One region of the Rubrivivax sp. JA1055 genome, then DNA from elsewhere that is predicted to be linked to it. Evidence: riboswitches for the same ligand, from Rfam matches in the RefSeq annotation. Region 1 holds a riboswitch; each other region holds the start of a gene.
What was found. Region 1 has a riboswitch for cobalamin ahead of LOC65_RS04320 (TonB-dependent siderophore receptor). Riboswitches for the same ligand answer to the same signal wherever they lie in the genome.
Positions count from the first base shown of each region.

Region 2: it holds a riboswitch for cobalamin, as region 1 does, so the genes downstream of both, LOC65_RS06960 (class I SAM-dependent methyltransferase) here and LOC65_RS04320 (TonB-dependent siderophore receptor) in region 1, are expected to answer to the same signal.
Region 3: it holds a riboswitch for cobalamin, as region 1 does, so the genes downstream of both, LOC65_RS13160 (TonB-dependent receptor domain-containing protein) here and LOC65_RS04320 (TonB-dependent siderophore receptor) in region 1, are expected to answer to the same signal.

Region 1 covers NZ_JAJKFP010000002.1:256,227-260,713, forward strand. The annotation lists gene kdsA (3-deoxy-8-phosphooctulonate synthase) at 1-730, opposite strand, end outside; gene LOC65_RS04315 (CTP synthase) at 727-2,388, opposite strand; cobalamin riboswitch at 2,521-2,773, shown strand; gene LOC65_RS04320 (TonB-dependent siderophore receptor) at 2,926-4,487, shown strand, end outside.
Region 2 covers NZ_JAJKFP010000005.1:48,371-52,857, forward strand. The annotation lists gene cobW (cobalamin biosynthesis protein CobW) at 1-603, opposite strand, end outside; gene cobO (cob(I)yrinic acid a,c-diamide adenosyltransferase) at 608-1,177, opposite strand; gene LOC65_RS06955 (energy-coupling factor ABC transporter permease) at 1,189-1,839, opposite strand; cobalamin riboswitch at 2,009-2,268, opposite strand; cobalamin riboswitch at 2,304-2,529, shown strand; gene LOC65_RS06960 (class I SAM-dependent methyltransferase) at 2,596-3,378, shown strand; gene LOC65_RS06965 (TonB-dependent receptor) at 3,410-4,487, shown strand, end outside.
Region 3 covers NZ_JAJKFP010000006.1:811,587-816,073, forward strand. The annotation lists gene LOC65_RS13155 (cobyrinate a,c-diamide synthase) at 1-399, opposite strand, end outside; gene LOC65_RS13160 (TonB-dependent receptor domain-containing protein) at 417-2,258, opposite strand; cobalamin riboswitch at 2,329-2,566, opposite strand; gene LOC65_RS13165 (YeeE/YedE family protein) at 2,720-3,835, shown strand; gene LOC65_RS13170 (cytochrome c) at 3,882-4,208, shown strand; gene LOC65_RS13175 (NAD(P)/FAD-dependent oxidoreductase) at 4,219-4,487, shown strand, end outside.

The DNA of each region.
Region 1 (4,487 bases):
CCGGGTCCGGGTGCGTCTCCATGAAGAGGCCGGCGACACCGACGCCGACCGCCGCGCGCGAGAGCACCGGCACGAACTCGCGCTGGCCGCCCGAGCTGGTGCCCTGGCCGCCGGGCAGCTGCACGCTGTGCGTGGCGTCGAAGACCACCGGCGCGCCGGTCTCGCGCATGATCGCCAGGCTGCGCATGTCCGAGACGAGGTTGTTGTAGCCGAAGCTCGCGCCGCGTTCGCAGACCGTGAACAGGTCCTCGGCCAGGCCCTTCTCGCGCGCCGCGGCGCGGGCCTTGTCGACGACGTTCTTCATGTCGTGCGGGGCGAGGAACTGGCCCTTCTTGATGTTCACCGGCTTGCCGCACTGGGCGACGGCGCGGATGAAATCGGTCTGGCGGCAGAGGAAGGCCGGCGTCTGCAGCATGTCGACGACGGCGGCGACCTGCGGCGCCTCGGCTTCGGTGTGCACGTCGGTCAGCACCGGCACGCCGAGTTCGCGGCGCACCTTGGCCAGGATCTCCAGCCCGCGTTCCATGCCCGGGCCGCGGAAGGAGCTGCCGCTGGAGCGGTTGGCCTTGTCGTAGCTGGACTTGAAGATGAACGGGATGCCCAGCGCCGAGGTGATCTCCTTCAGGCGCCCGGCGACGTCCATCTGGAGCTGCTCGCTCTCGACGACGCAGGGGCCGGAGATCAGGAAGAAGGGCCGGTCGATGCCGACCTCGAAACCGCAGAGCTTCATGCGACTGCCTTTTGCGCGACGCCTTCGCCGCGCCGCGCCTGGTGGTCCAGCGCCGCCTTGACGTAGCTGGAGAACAGCGGGTGCCCGCCCCAGGGCGTGCTCTTGAACTCGGGGTGGAACTGCACGCCCATGAACCACGGGTGGCGGTCCTGCGGCAGCTCGACGATCTCGGTCAGCTGCTCGCGCTGCGTCAGCGCGCTGATGACGAGGCCGGCGGCCTGCAGCCGGTCGAGGTAGTTGACGTTGGCCTCGTAGCGGTGGCGGTGGCGCTCGGTGACGACCGGGCCGTAGATCTGGTAGGCCAGCGTGCCGGGCTTGACGTCCGAGCTCTGCGCGCCCAGGCGCATCGTGCCGCCGAGGTCGGAGCTGGCGCTGCGCTTCTGGATCGAGCCGTCGCGGTCCTGCCACTCCTCGATCAGCGCGATCACCGGGTGCGGCGTCTGCGGCGCGAACTCGGTGCTGTTGGCGTTCTCCAGGCCGGCGACGTGGCGCGCGTACTCGATCGTCGCGACCTGCATGCCCAGGCAGATGCCGAGGTAGGGCAGGCGGTGCTCGCGGGCGAACTTGGCGGCCAGGATCTTGCCCTCGACGCCGCGCTGGCCGAAGCCGCCGGGCACGAGGATCGCGTCGTACTGCGCCAGCTGCGAGACGTTGTGCTCGTCCAGCGTCTCGGCGTCGACGTACTCGATGTCGACCTTGGCGTGGTTGTGGATGCCGGCGTGGCGCAGCGCCTCGTTGAGCGACTTGTACGAGTCCGACAGGTCGGTGTACTTGCCGCACATCGCGATCGTCACGCGGTTCTGCGGGTGCTCGACCTCCTGCACCAGCGTGTCCCAGCGGCGCAGGTCGGCGGGCTTGGTCAGCAGCTGCAGCTTCATGCAGATCAGCTCGTCCAGGCCCTGCTCGTGCAGCACGCGCGGCACCTTGTAGATCGTGTCGACGTCGGGCATCGAGATCACGCCGTGCTGAGGCACGTTCGTGAACAGGCTGATCTTCTCGCGCTCGTCGTCGGGGATGCGGCGGTCGGCGCGGCACAGCAGCGCGTCGGGCTGGATGCCGATCTCGCGCAGCTTCTGCACCGTGTGCTGCGTCGGCTTGGTCTTCAGCTCGCCGGCGGCGGCGATCCACGGCACGTAGGTCAGGTGCACGAAGGCGGTGTTCGCCGGGCCGAGCTTCAGGCTCAGCTGGCGCACGGCCTCCAGGAAGGGCAGCGACTCGATGTCGCCGACCGTGCCGCCGATCTCGACGATCGCGACGTCGACGTCGACGGCCCCGCGGCGCACGTAGTCCTGGATCTCGTTGGTGACGTGCGGGATCACCTGCACCGTCTTGCCGAGATAGTCGCCGCGGCGCTCCTTCTCGAGCACGCTCTTGTAGATCTGCCCGGTCGTGAAGTTGTTCGTGCGCTTCATCCGCGTGGTGATGAAACGCTCGTAGTGGCCGAGGTCGAGGTCGGTCTCGGCGCCGTCATCGGTGACGAACACCTCGCCGTGCTGGAACGGGCTCATCGTGCCCGGGTCGACGTTGAGGTACGGATCCAGCTTGATCAGGGTGACCTTCAGACCTCGCGACTCGAGGATCGCCGCCAGCGAGGCTGCCGCGATCCCCTTGCCGAGGGAGGACACCACGCCGCCGGTGACGAAGACGAACTTGGTCATGTCGCGTGGGGCACATGCGCAAGGCGCTGTGCCCAGGTGGTAAAGCGTGATTATAGGCGGCGCCCCCTGCCGTTCCCCGGTGCGCCGGCGCGCCGCTCGGGCGTGTCGCCGCGCCCCCCGGCGGTGCTAGACTTCGCGCCGCTTGCATCAGGTGCCCTCTTGCACGGCAGGTGTCGGAGGGTTGAACGGGAAGCCGGTGCGCGGCGCGTCCACGATGACGCGCGGCAATTCCGGCGCTGCCCCCGCAACGGTCGGCGAGGTGCGGTCAGCAATGCAGCCACTGGTCCAGCGAGGACTGGGAAGGCGCTGACGGCTTCGGTCCACGGTCAAACCGTCGGACCGGCACTCGCGAGCCCGGATACCGGCCCGATGCCAGGGATGCCGGCGTCGCGGTGGGCGGCGCGCACGAACCCCCGCGGCCCGGAGTCCGTCTTGACGTCCGCCGGCTCGGGTGACATCGGGCGTGCCGCGTTCCAGGACGGCGGCTTGACTCATCGCTGGTCCGCACGGGGTGTGCGGCTGGAGGCCCGCTTGTCCATGTCCTGTTTCGACCGCCGCACCGTCGTCGCGGTCGCCTGTTCGTTTGTCGCCGCCACCGCGGCGGCGCAATCGTCCGAAACCATCGTCGTCACCGGCTCGCGCGAGCCGCTGACCGTCTCGCGGCTGGCCGCCGACGTCGTCGTGATCGACGGCGACACGCTGCGTGCCTCGGGCGCCACGTCGCTGGCCGACCTGCTGCGCGAGCAGGCCGGCGTGCAGCTGTCGCGCAGCGGCGGCCCCGGCGGCGCCACCTCGGTGATGATCCGCGGCGCCTCGGGCAGCCAGACCGTCGTGCTGGTCGATGGCGTGCGCATCGGCTCGGCGACGCTGGCCGACCCGTCGGTGCAGGCGCTGCCGCTGGCGCAGATCGAGCGTGTCGAGGTGCTGCGCGGCCCCGGCTCCAGCCTCTACGGCGCCGACGCCGTCGGGGGTGTCATCAACATCGTCACGCGCCGCGCCGACGCCGGCCTGCGTTTCGACGCCGCCGCCGCGTTCGGCGGCCGCGGCGCACGCGAGCTGTCGGCCGGTGCCAGCGGCAGCTTCGGCGCCTGGGACTTCGCCGCGTCGCTGGCCCGGCAGCACGACGATGGCGACAGCGCGCTGCGCCCCGGCGATCCGTACGGCAACTACAACGCCGACGACGACGGCTACACGCGCGACAGCGGCCAGGCACGCATCGGTTTCACGCCGGCGCCGGGCCACCGCATCGGCCTGTCGCTGCTGCGCAGCCGGCTGGAAACCCAGATCGACAGCACCGAGTACGCGCCGCCGAACTACGCCCCCGACAACACGCCGGACTTCCGCGACCAGCTCGACGTCGACGCCACCGCGCTCGACTGGCGCGGCACGCTCGCGCCGGGCCTGGTTGCGACACTGCGGGTCGACCGCGCGGTCGACGAGTCGCGTAGCGGCGAGGCGGTGGTCTACCGTTACCGCACCACGCGTGACCACGCGCTCGCGCAGTTGGCTTGGGAGACCGGCGTCGCCGGCCAGATCGTCGCCGCCGTCGAGCGTCTGGAAGAAGACGCCAAGACCGACAGCTACCGCGGTGATCGCGACACCGACAGTGCCGTGCTGTCCTGGACGGGCAGCGCCGGCCGTTACTCGTGGCAGGCCGACCTGCGCCGTGACGACAGCTCAGACTACGGCGCCCAAACCACCGGCCGCCTGGGCGGCAGCTTCGCGCTGACGCCCGCCTGGCGCTTGCGTGCGCTGGCCGGCAACAGCTTCCGCGCGCCGTCGTTCAACGACTTGCTGTACCCCGGCTACGGCGTGCCGGGCATCAAGCCGGAACGCGGGCGCAGCGTCGAGTTCGGCGTCGAGTGGGCCGCCGATGGCGACCGCGCCGCCCTGACGGTCTTCCGCAACCGGCTGAAGAACCTGATCGGGCCGGCCAAGGGCAGCCTGTGTCCTGACGACCCCCTCTACGCTTTTGGCTGCGTCGCCAACACTTCCCGCGCCCGTCTGCAGGGCGCGACGCTGTCGGGCGCCAAGGCGCTGGGCGACTGGTCGCTGCGCGCCCAGGTCGACTTCCTCGACGCCAAGAACGAGGACACCGG
Region 2 (4,487 bases), on a different contig from region 1:
CTGGGCCTCGACGGCCGCCAGCGTCGCGGCGTCGAGCGCGTCGGTCTTGTTCAGCACGACGAGGTCGGCGGTGGCGAGCTGGTCCTCGAACAGTTCGGCCAGCGGCGACTCGTGGTCGAGGTTGTCGTCGGCGCGGCGCTGCAGGTCGACGGCCTGCGGGTCGTCGGCGAAACGGCCCTCGGCCACCGCCGGCGCGTCGACGACGGTGACGACGGCGTCGACCGTGAAGGCGTGGCGCAGCGTCGGCCACTGGAAGGCCTGCACCAGCGGCTTGGGCAGCGCCAGGCCCGAGGTCTCGATGACGAGGTGGTCGATGCGCTCGCGGCGCTCGGCCAGGCGCTCCATCACCGGCGCGAACTCCTCCTGCACCGTGCAGCACAGGCAGCCGTTGGCCAGTTCGACGAGGTTGCCGTCGTCGCGGCCTTCTTCGTCGCAGCCGATGCCGCAGCCGCGCAGCAGTTCGCCGTCGATGCCGAGTTCGCCGAACTCGTTGACGATGACGGCGATGCGGCGGCCGCCGGCGTTCGTCAGCAGGTGGCGCAGCAGCGTCGTCTTGCCGGCGCCGAGGAAGCCGGTGACGATGGTCGCGGGGATCTTGTGCATGGGTTCAGTCCTCGATGCCGCGCTGTGCAGGCACGCCGGCGTCGTAGTGGTGTTTCAGTTTGGTCATCTCGGTGACGGTGTCGGCGGCTTCGATGAGCTCCGGCGGCGCGCCGCGCCCGGTCAGCAGCACGTGGACCTGCGGCGGGCGCGCGCGCAGGCAGGCCAGCAACTCGTCCAGCGGGATCCAGCCGTAGCGCAGCGGCGCCATCACCTCGTCGAGCACGACGAGAAAGTGCTCGCCCGACAGCACCGTGTCGCGCACACGGTGCCAGCCGGCACGCGCCAGCTCGGCGGAGTGGCCCAGGTCGCGGCTCTTCCAGCTGAAGCCGTCGCCCAGGCCTTCGATCGGGATGCCCAGCTGCTCGAACAGCCGGTGCTCGCCGAAACGCGCCGAGGGCACTTTCATGAACTGGTAGACCTTCACCGCCTTGCCGCGGCCGTGGGCGCGCAGCGCCAGGCCGAAGGCGGCGGTGCTCTTGCCCTTGCCCGGCCCGGTGTGCACGATCACCAGCCCCCGGCGTTCGCCCTGAGGGCGCGGTTTGTCGCGATCGAACGGGGGCGTTTCGATCTGCATGGTGCCGTCCGTCAGGCGGCGGCGGTGAGCCGCTCGTCCAGGCAGGCGCGCGCCCAGCCGGCTTCGCGCCAGCGGCGCACGGCGCGCACGATCAGCAGCGTGAACACCGGCTCCAGCGCCACCAGCACGAGGTAGGACGAAGCGAAACGCGCCCAGTCGGCCAGCGGCGTCGCTTCCTGGCCGATGGCCAGCCAGAAGCCGACCATCGCCGTGACGCCGGCGTAGTAGGCGGCGTCCAGACGCAGCACGGTGGCGACACGCGCCTCGCTGACCTGCGCGGCCGACAGGCGGCGGCCGATGCCGAAGTGCACGGCGGTCAGCGGCACGACCAGCGACAGCGTGTTCACCGCCAGGTGCAGCAGGTCCTGCGGCTCGAACAGCAAGCCTTGCAGCGCGAGGCCGAGCGCGAAGCCGAACAGCGTCGGCAGGTAACCCAGCAGCAGGTAGATCGGCATCGCGCCGATGAAGTGCAGCTCCGACGGGCCGACGGCCATGTGGAAGGACTGCATGAACAGCGAGAAGAAGACCGCCGCGAGCAGCGTGCGCAGCCACAGCGCCGGGCGCTTGGCGAGTGCCGGCAGGTGCGCCAGCAGCACGCCGCCGGCGGCGACGTTGGCGGCGAGGATCTTGGTCTGGGCGAGGACGCCGGGTTCGATGTGCATCGGGTGCTCCTGGGTCGAGACGGCGCGACGACGGCGGCCCGCCGCCGCACGACGGCTCGGGCGCGGCGACACGGCACGCGCTGGGAAGGGACGGCTCGGAAAACGTGAGACGGGTTCGGCGCGCCCGGCCGCTTCCCCGCGGCTGGCGCTACACGGCGCGCCGCTCGCGCGGGCACGCCACCTCGTTGGCCGGTATCCGGGCTGGCGGACCTGTCCGTGACGCCTTCCCGGTGGCGACGCTGGCGCGCCGCCGTCCCAGTGGCCGTGTCACGGGCCGGAAGAGCCGGCACGAAGCCGTCTTTCCGTCCGCTTACCGTTGCGGGGGCAGCTCAGGTTGGGGCTCGCGCCGTGACGGCCTCGCCCTTCCTGATTCCCGTTGAACTGCCTCGGCGGAAAGCCTCGGCGAGCACCAACGCGGCGCATGATACAGGTCAGGTCTCGCGGCGGGGCCGCCGGCGGCGCTGGTTATGATGCCGGCCGTTGGTGCTCGCGCCCACCCTCCGGTGGATGCAGTTCAACGGGAATCAGGGAGGGGCCTCGTGCCCCCAACCTGAGCTGCCCCCGCAACGGTAAGCGGACGGGGCCTCACCGGCCCCAGCTCGTGTCGAAGCCACTGGGAGTCGTCTCCTGGGAAGGACACACGGGTCGTCTCCGCCAGCCCGGATACCGGCCAACGAGGTGGCGTGCCGCGCGAGCGGCAGGCCGTAAGGCGCCAGGCTGCGGGGAAGCGGCCAGGGCGCGTACGCCGGTATTCCCATGTCTTCCAACGCGCCGGAACTCCGGCCCGACGCCGCCACGCCCTGCGCCTGGGGCGAGGCCGAAGCCGCGTTCTACGCGCACACCATCGTGCGCTCGGGTTACGCCCGCGCCGTGCTGCCGCTGCTGCCGCGCTCGCTGCCCGATCTGCTCGACATCGGTGCCGGCAGCGGCGTGCTCAGCCGCCGCATGCTCGCGCCCGGCGCGCGCTGGCACGCCGTCGAACCGCAGCCCGAGATGCAGCGCCGGCTGCTCGCGCGGCGACCGGCGCTGGCCGTGCGCGGCATCCGTCTGGAGCTGTCGCCCGTCGACTGGACGCAGCTCGAGCCCGCCGTCGCCGCCGACACGCTGCTGGCCGCGCACCTGCCGCCGGCGCAGCGTGAACCCGCCGCCTTCCACGACGCGATGGCCACACGCTGGCGCCGCTGCATGGCCTGGGTCGTGCCGGCGCAGGCCGGGCCGGCGACTTTCTGCCTGGCCGGCGTGCTGACGCCCGAACTGCACGGCGCCGACACGCGCCCGGTCGTCGAACGTGTGCTCGCCGCACTGGGCCCCACACGCGCGCCGCAGGCGCTGCACTTCGCCGACTGGCGCTACGAGGTGTGTTTCGAGTCGCTGGCCGCGGCCCAGGCGCACGTCTTCGAGCGCCTGCGTCTGCTGCCCGGCGACGAACGCCGGCCGCAGGTGCTGGCCCAGGTCGCCGCCTCGGCGCGGCCCGGCCGCCGCGGCCTGCGCCTGGGCTGCGCCAAACGCAGCGCGGTGCTGCTCTGGCACCGCGACTGACCCTGTTTCCCTCCCTCCAGAAGAAGAGACGATGAAGATGAAGCCACAGGAAAGATCACCGTCGCGCCACTGGCGCCCTGCCGTGCTGGCGCTGCTGCTGCCGGCCGCCGCCCAGGCCCAGAGCGAGGCCGTCGAGACGGTGCAGATCACCGCCGAGCGCCGCGTCGTCACCGCGACACGCGTCGCCGAAGACCCGCTGGATCTGCCGTTCAGCACCTACGCCGTCGGCCGCGACGAGATGGACGCCGTCGGCGCGCGCACGCTGGAAGACGCGCTGCGCGCGGTGCCCGGGCTGCAGCACGGCACCCAGGGCAACTACTTCACGCGGTTCGAGACCCGCGGCCTGCGCGACACCCAGGACGTGCTGGTGCTGATCGACGGCGTGCCGCTGCGCCTGCTGCAGGGCAACGCCGACCTGACGCTGGTCGCGCCCGACCTGCTGGAGCGCATCGAGTTCATCAAGGGCCCGGCTTCGGCGCTGTACGGCCGCAACGCGATCGGCGGCGTCGTGCAGATGTTCATCGAACCCGAGGCCGAAGGCGGCAGCGCGCGCGCGACGCTGGGCAGCTTCGGCCGCCGCGACCTCGGCCTGCGCCAGCGCTGGGACGGCGAACGCGGCCATCTGTCGGTGGGCGCCGCCTACAGCCGCGTCGACGGCTTCCAGGACGGCACGCCGCGCGACCAGGCCACGGCCAGCGTCGGCGGCGAGCTGGCGATGACCCGCGACTGGGCCAGCAGCGTGCAGCTCTTTTCCAGCCAGGTGAACGCCAAACGCGGCTCGATCGTGCCGCTGAAGGACGGCCATCCGATGTTCGGCATAGCCCCGGAGGACAACTACGGCATCCCCGGCGCGCACGTCGACGGCGAGTACCTGAGCCTGGCCTGGCGCAACCGCGTGCGGCTGACGCCGGCGATCAGCTTCGAGCACCTGAGCAGCATGGCGCGCTACGACCGCCTGTTCCAGGGCGGCATCACCATCGTGCCGCCGCCGGCCGCCGTCACCAAGGGCTGGTCGGAGACCGACACCCAGGACCGCGGGCTGTTCCACGAGTTCACGCTGAACGCCAAGGCCGAACTCGGTGTGACACGGCACGCGCTGCAGCTCGGGC
Region 3 (4,487 bases), on a different contig from region 1:
CCAGCTGCGCAGCCCGTGCACGAGGGCGCCGAAGGTGGCGGCCATCTTCGCCGCGTCGATGACCGCCAGCACCGGCAGGCCGAAACGCTGCGCCAGGTCGGCCGCGCTGGGCTCGCCGTCGTACAGGCCCATCACGCCCTCGACGACGACGAGCTCGGCCTCGGCCGCCGCCTGTGCCAGACGCGCCGCGCAGTCGGCTTCGCCGTTGATCCACAGGTCCAGCGTGTCGACGCTGGCGCCGCTGGCCAGCGCCAGCCATTGGGGATCGAGGAAGTCGGGGCCGCACTTGAAGGCCCGCACGCGCGCGCCGCGGCGCGCGTGCAGCCGCGCCAGCGCGCAGGCGACGGTGGTCTTGCCCTGGCCGGAGGCCGGGGCGGCGACGAGCACGACGGCGGCCATCGTCCCGGTCCCCGCGCTCAGACCGCCCAGCGCAGCACGACGAGCGCGCTGCGGCCGGCGACGTTGTAGCTGCGCGCGAGCGCGTAGTCCTTGTCGCCCGCGTTGTCGAGGCGCGCCTGCAGCGTCAGGCCCTTGCCGAGCGTGGTCTCGGCGCTCAGGTTGACGAGGCCGTAGCCGCCCAGGCGCCGGGTGTTGGCGGCGTCGTCCCAGCGTTCGCCGGCGGCCTGGACCTCGGCGCCGAGGCGCCAGCCGGCGAGCACGGTGTCCGCGCCCAGCGTCGCCAGGCGGCGCGCACGGCGGGCGATCAGCTTGTCGGTGGCCTCGTTCCTCGGGTCGTGGAAGTCCGCCGAGGCGCGCAGCGCGACGGCGCCGACGCGCGTGCGGCCGGACAGCGTCAGCCCCTCGTAGCTCGCCTGGCCGACGTTCTCGTAGCAGCCTCTGGCCGACACGCAGGCACCGGCGGCGCCGAAGACGATCAGGTCCTCGACCTTGTTGCGCCAGGCGACGAGGCCGATCTCGTGCTCGCCGGCGCTGCGGCGCAGGCCGATCTCGAGGTTGCGGCCGCTCTCGGGCACCAGGTTCGGGACGCCGTAGTCGCTGAAGCGCTGGTACAGCGTCGGCGCGCGGAACGAGGTCGCGGCCGACGCCGTCAGGCGCCAGGCCGGCGCGAAGCGCCAGCCCCAGGCCAGGCTGCCGGTGCCCTTGCCGCCGAACTCGCTGTCGTCGTCGTGGCGGGCGTGGGCCTGCAGCGAATGCACGCCGAACTCGCCGCGCCAGCCCAGCGCGACGCCGTCCTGCGAACGTTCGTCCTGCAGCCGCACGGCCGTGGCCGAGGCCAGGTTGTCCAGGCGGTCCTCGCGCCGCTCCAGCGTCAGCGAGACCCGCTGGCCGGGCCGCAACTGCTGCTCGTGCTGCAGCGTCAGGTCGCGCAAGCGCGTGCGCGTCTGGTAGATGCTGGGCTCGGTCTCGTAGAGGCTGCGCGACTCGGACAGCCGGGCGCTGCTCAGCGCCTGCTCGTTCCACTGGCCGCGCCAGGACAGCGCGGTGGTGCGCAGTTCGTGATGCGAGCGGTCGTCGCGCGTCGAGCTGCCGTCGTAGCGGGCGTTCAGGTGGCTGTCGGTCATCGAGGCCTCGACACGGTGCTCCGGCGCGAGCTGCCAGCCCACGCGGGCCTGCAGCGAACCGCGGCGCCAGCCGTCGGTGTCGGGATTCTGGCCGTCGCGCGCATCGAAGCCGTTGCTGTCGCTCCAGCCGGCCGACAGCGCGTAGTCCAGGCGCCCGTCCGAGCCCGAGAGCCCGGCGTCGGCGAGCCGGCTGCCGCGGCTGCCCCAGCCCAGGCCGCCGCTGGCGCGCAGCGCGCCCTGGCCGCGGCGGGTGAAGACCTGCACCACGCCGCCGACGGCGTCCGAGCCGTAGACCGCGGCCGCCGGACCACGCAGCACCTCGACGCGTTCGATGCGGTCCAGCGCGATCTGCTCCCAGGCGGCGCCGCCGGTGCTCTGCGAGTCGACGCGCACGCCGTCGACGTAGACCGCGGTGTGGCGCGTCTCGCCGCCGCGGATGTAGACGCTGGTGCTGCCGCCGGGGCCGCCGTTGCGGCTGATCTCGATGCCGGGCAGGCGGGCGAGCAGGTCGGCGACGCTGCTCGCGCCGCTGCGCTCGATCGCCGCGCGGTCGACGAGCGAGACGTCGGCCAGCGTCTGCGACAGACGCTCTTCGAGACGGCTGGCGGTGATGACGATCGGGTCTTCGCCGGCCTGGGCGAAGGCCGCCGGCGCGACGGCGGCGGCGACGGCGAGACGGGTGGCGAGAGCGCAGGCGCGCAGCGGGGCGTTCAAGCCCGGGACGGAAGTCGACATGAAAAAAGTCAGAGTCGGCGCGGCCGACCACCTCCCCGCAGCCGCCGCTGTACGGTGCCCGCGCCGCAGGCGCACGCACCCCCACGTTGGCCGGTATCCGGGCTGGCGGCGCGACCCGTGTGCCCTTCCCAGGCGCTTGACCCAGTGGATTCGACACGAGCGGAAGCCTGCGAGGGCTCCGACCGCTTACCGTTGCGGGGGCAGCTCAGGTTGGGGGCGAACCGGCGACACCGTGTCGCCCCTTCCTGATTCCCGTTGAACTGTCCCGGCAGACGCCGGGGACGAGCACCAACGGGGCGCATGATAGGCAAGGCCACGGCAGCGCCGGGGCACGTTGCGCGATTCCTTGATGACAATCAAGCGAACGCCTCGACCGTCTTCCTTGCCTGGCGCAGAAGCACATGCGCATCGCGCACAAGCCGTGCGCCGGGACGGCCGGCAGCCGCCGCGACAATGCCGACATGCCCACCGCGGAAGAACTCGAGGCCCACCTGCGCCTGCTGCTGGCCGGCGCCTTCGTCATCGGCGCGGCCTTCGGCGCCATCTCGCAGCGCACCCACTTCTGCACGATGGGTGCGCTGGCCGACGTCTTCGCCTTCGGCGACCGCACCCGGCTGCGGGCCTGGGTCGCCGCCGTCGCCGTCGCGGTGCTGGGCTTTCACCTGATGGTGGGCCTGGGCTGGGTGCGTGCGGCCGACAGCCTGTACGGCGGCACACGCGTGGGCTGGCTGTCGGCGATCGTCGGTGGCGCGATGTTCGGCCTGGGCATGGTGCTGGCGTCGGGCTGCGCGGCACGCAACCTGGTGCGCCTGGGCGGCGGCAGCCTGAAGTCGCTGGTCGTCGTGCTCGTCGTCGGCGCCAGCGGCTTCGCGGCGATGAAGGGCGTCAGCGCGGTGCTGCGCGTGGCCAGCGTCGACCGCGTCGGCTTCGAGCTGCCGGCCGGCCAGGACGCGGCCGGTGCGCTGGCCGCCGCCACCGGCCTGCCGCTGCAGACGCTCGCCCCCTGGCTCGGCGCGGCGGTGGCCGCGGCGCTGCTGGCCTGGGTGCTGGCACGGCCCGAAGGCCGCGGCCGCGAGGTCGCCGGCGGCGCCGCGATCGGGGTGCTGGTGGTCGCCGCCTGGTGGCTGTCGGGCCGGCTGGGTTTCGTGCCCGAACACCCCGAGACGCTGGAGCCGGCCTTCCTGGCGACGAACTCGCGGCGCATGGAGTCGCTGAGCCTGGTCGCGCCGCTGGCCTGGGGCCTGGACTGGCTGCTGTTCTTCAGCGACAGCCGCAAGACGCTGACGATCGGCATCTGCAGCGCCGCCGGCATCGTCGCCGGCTCGGCCGCGGTCGCGCTGGCCACACGCAGCTTTCGCTGGCAGGGTTTCGCCGGCACCGAGGACACGGCCGGCCATCTCGTCGGCGCGGTCCTGATGGGCACCGGCGGCGTCACCGCGCTGGGCTGCACCGTCGGGCAAGGAATCGCAGGTCTATCGACGCTTTCCGCGCATAGCGCCATCGCCGTCTCGGCTATGGTCCTCGGCGGCTTCGCAGGCCTGGCGCTGCAGCGCCGGCGCATCGAACGCTGCGGCTGAACCCACCACCCCACCACGATCGGAGGACAACGACATGAGATCGCCGATGCGACCGATGCTGGTCGCGCTGGGCGCCGCGAGCCTGGCGCTGCCGGCCGCCGCCGACCTGCGGGCCGACGAGGCGCTGGCCGCGCGCTCGGTCGCCGCCACCTGCGCCAACTGCCACGGCACCGACGGCCACTCGCGCACGGCGATCAAGTCGCTGGCGGGCCAGCCGGCCGAGCGCATCCTGCAGTCGATCGCCGACTACCGCAGCGGCGCGCAGCCGTCGACGATCATGGCGCAGATCCTGCGCGGCTACAGCGACGAGCAGCTGCGGCTGGCGGCGCACTGGTTCGCGGCGCAGCCGGCCCGGCCGGCCGACGCCCGCTAGGAGCGACACGATGCAGCAACCCGATCGTTTCGCCCTCTCGCGCCGCCGCCTGCTGGGCGCGGGGCTGGCCGGCGGCACGCTGGCGCTGGCCGGCTGCGCCGGCAACCGCGTCGTCCAGCCGACACCCGGACGTGTCGTCGTCGTCGGCGGCGGTTTCGGCGGCGCCACCGCGGCACGCTACCTGCGGCTGTGGGGCGGTGTCGACGTCACGCTGGTCGAACGCGAGGCGGCGTTCGTCTCCTGCCCGATCTCCAACCTGGTGCTTGGCGGCTGGCGCAC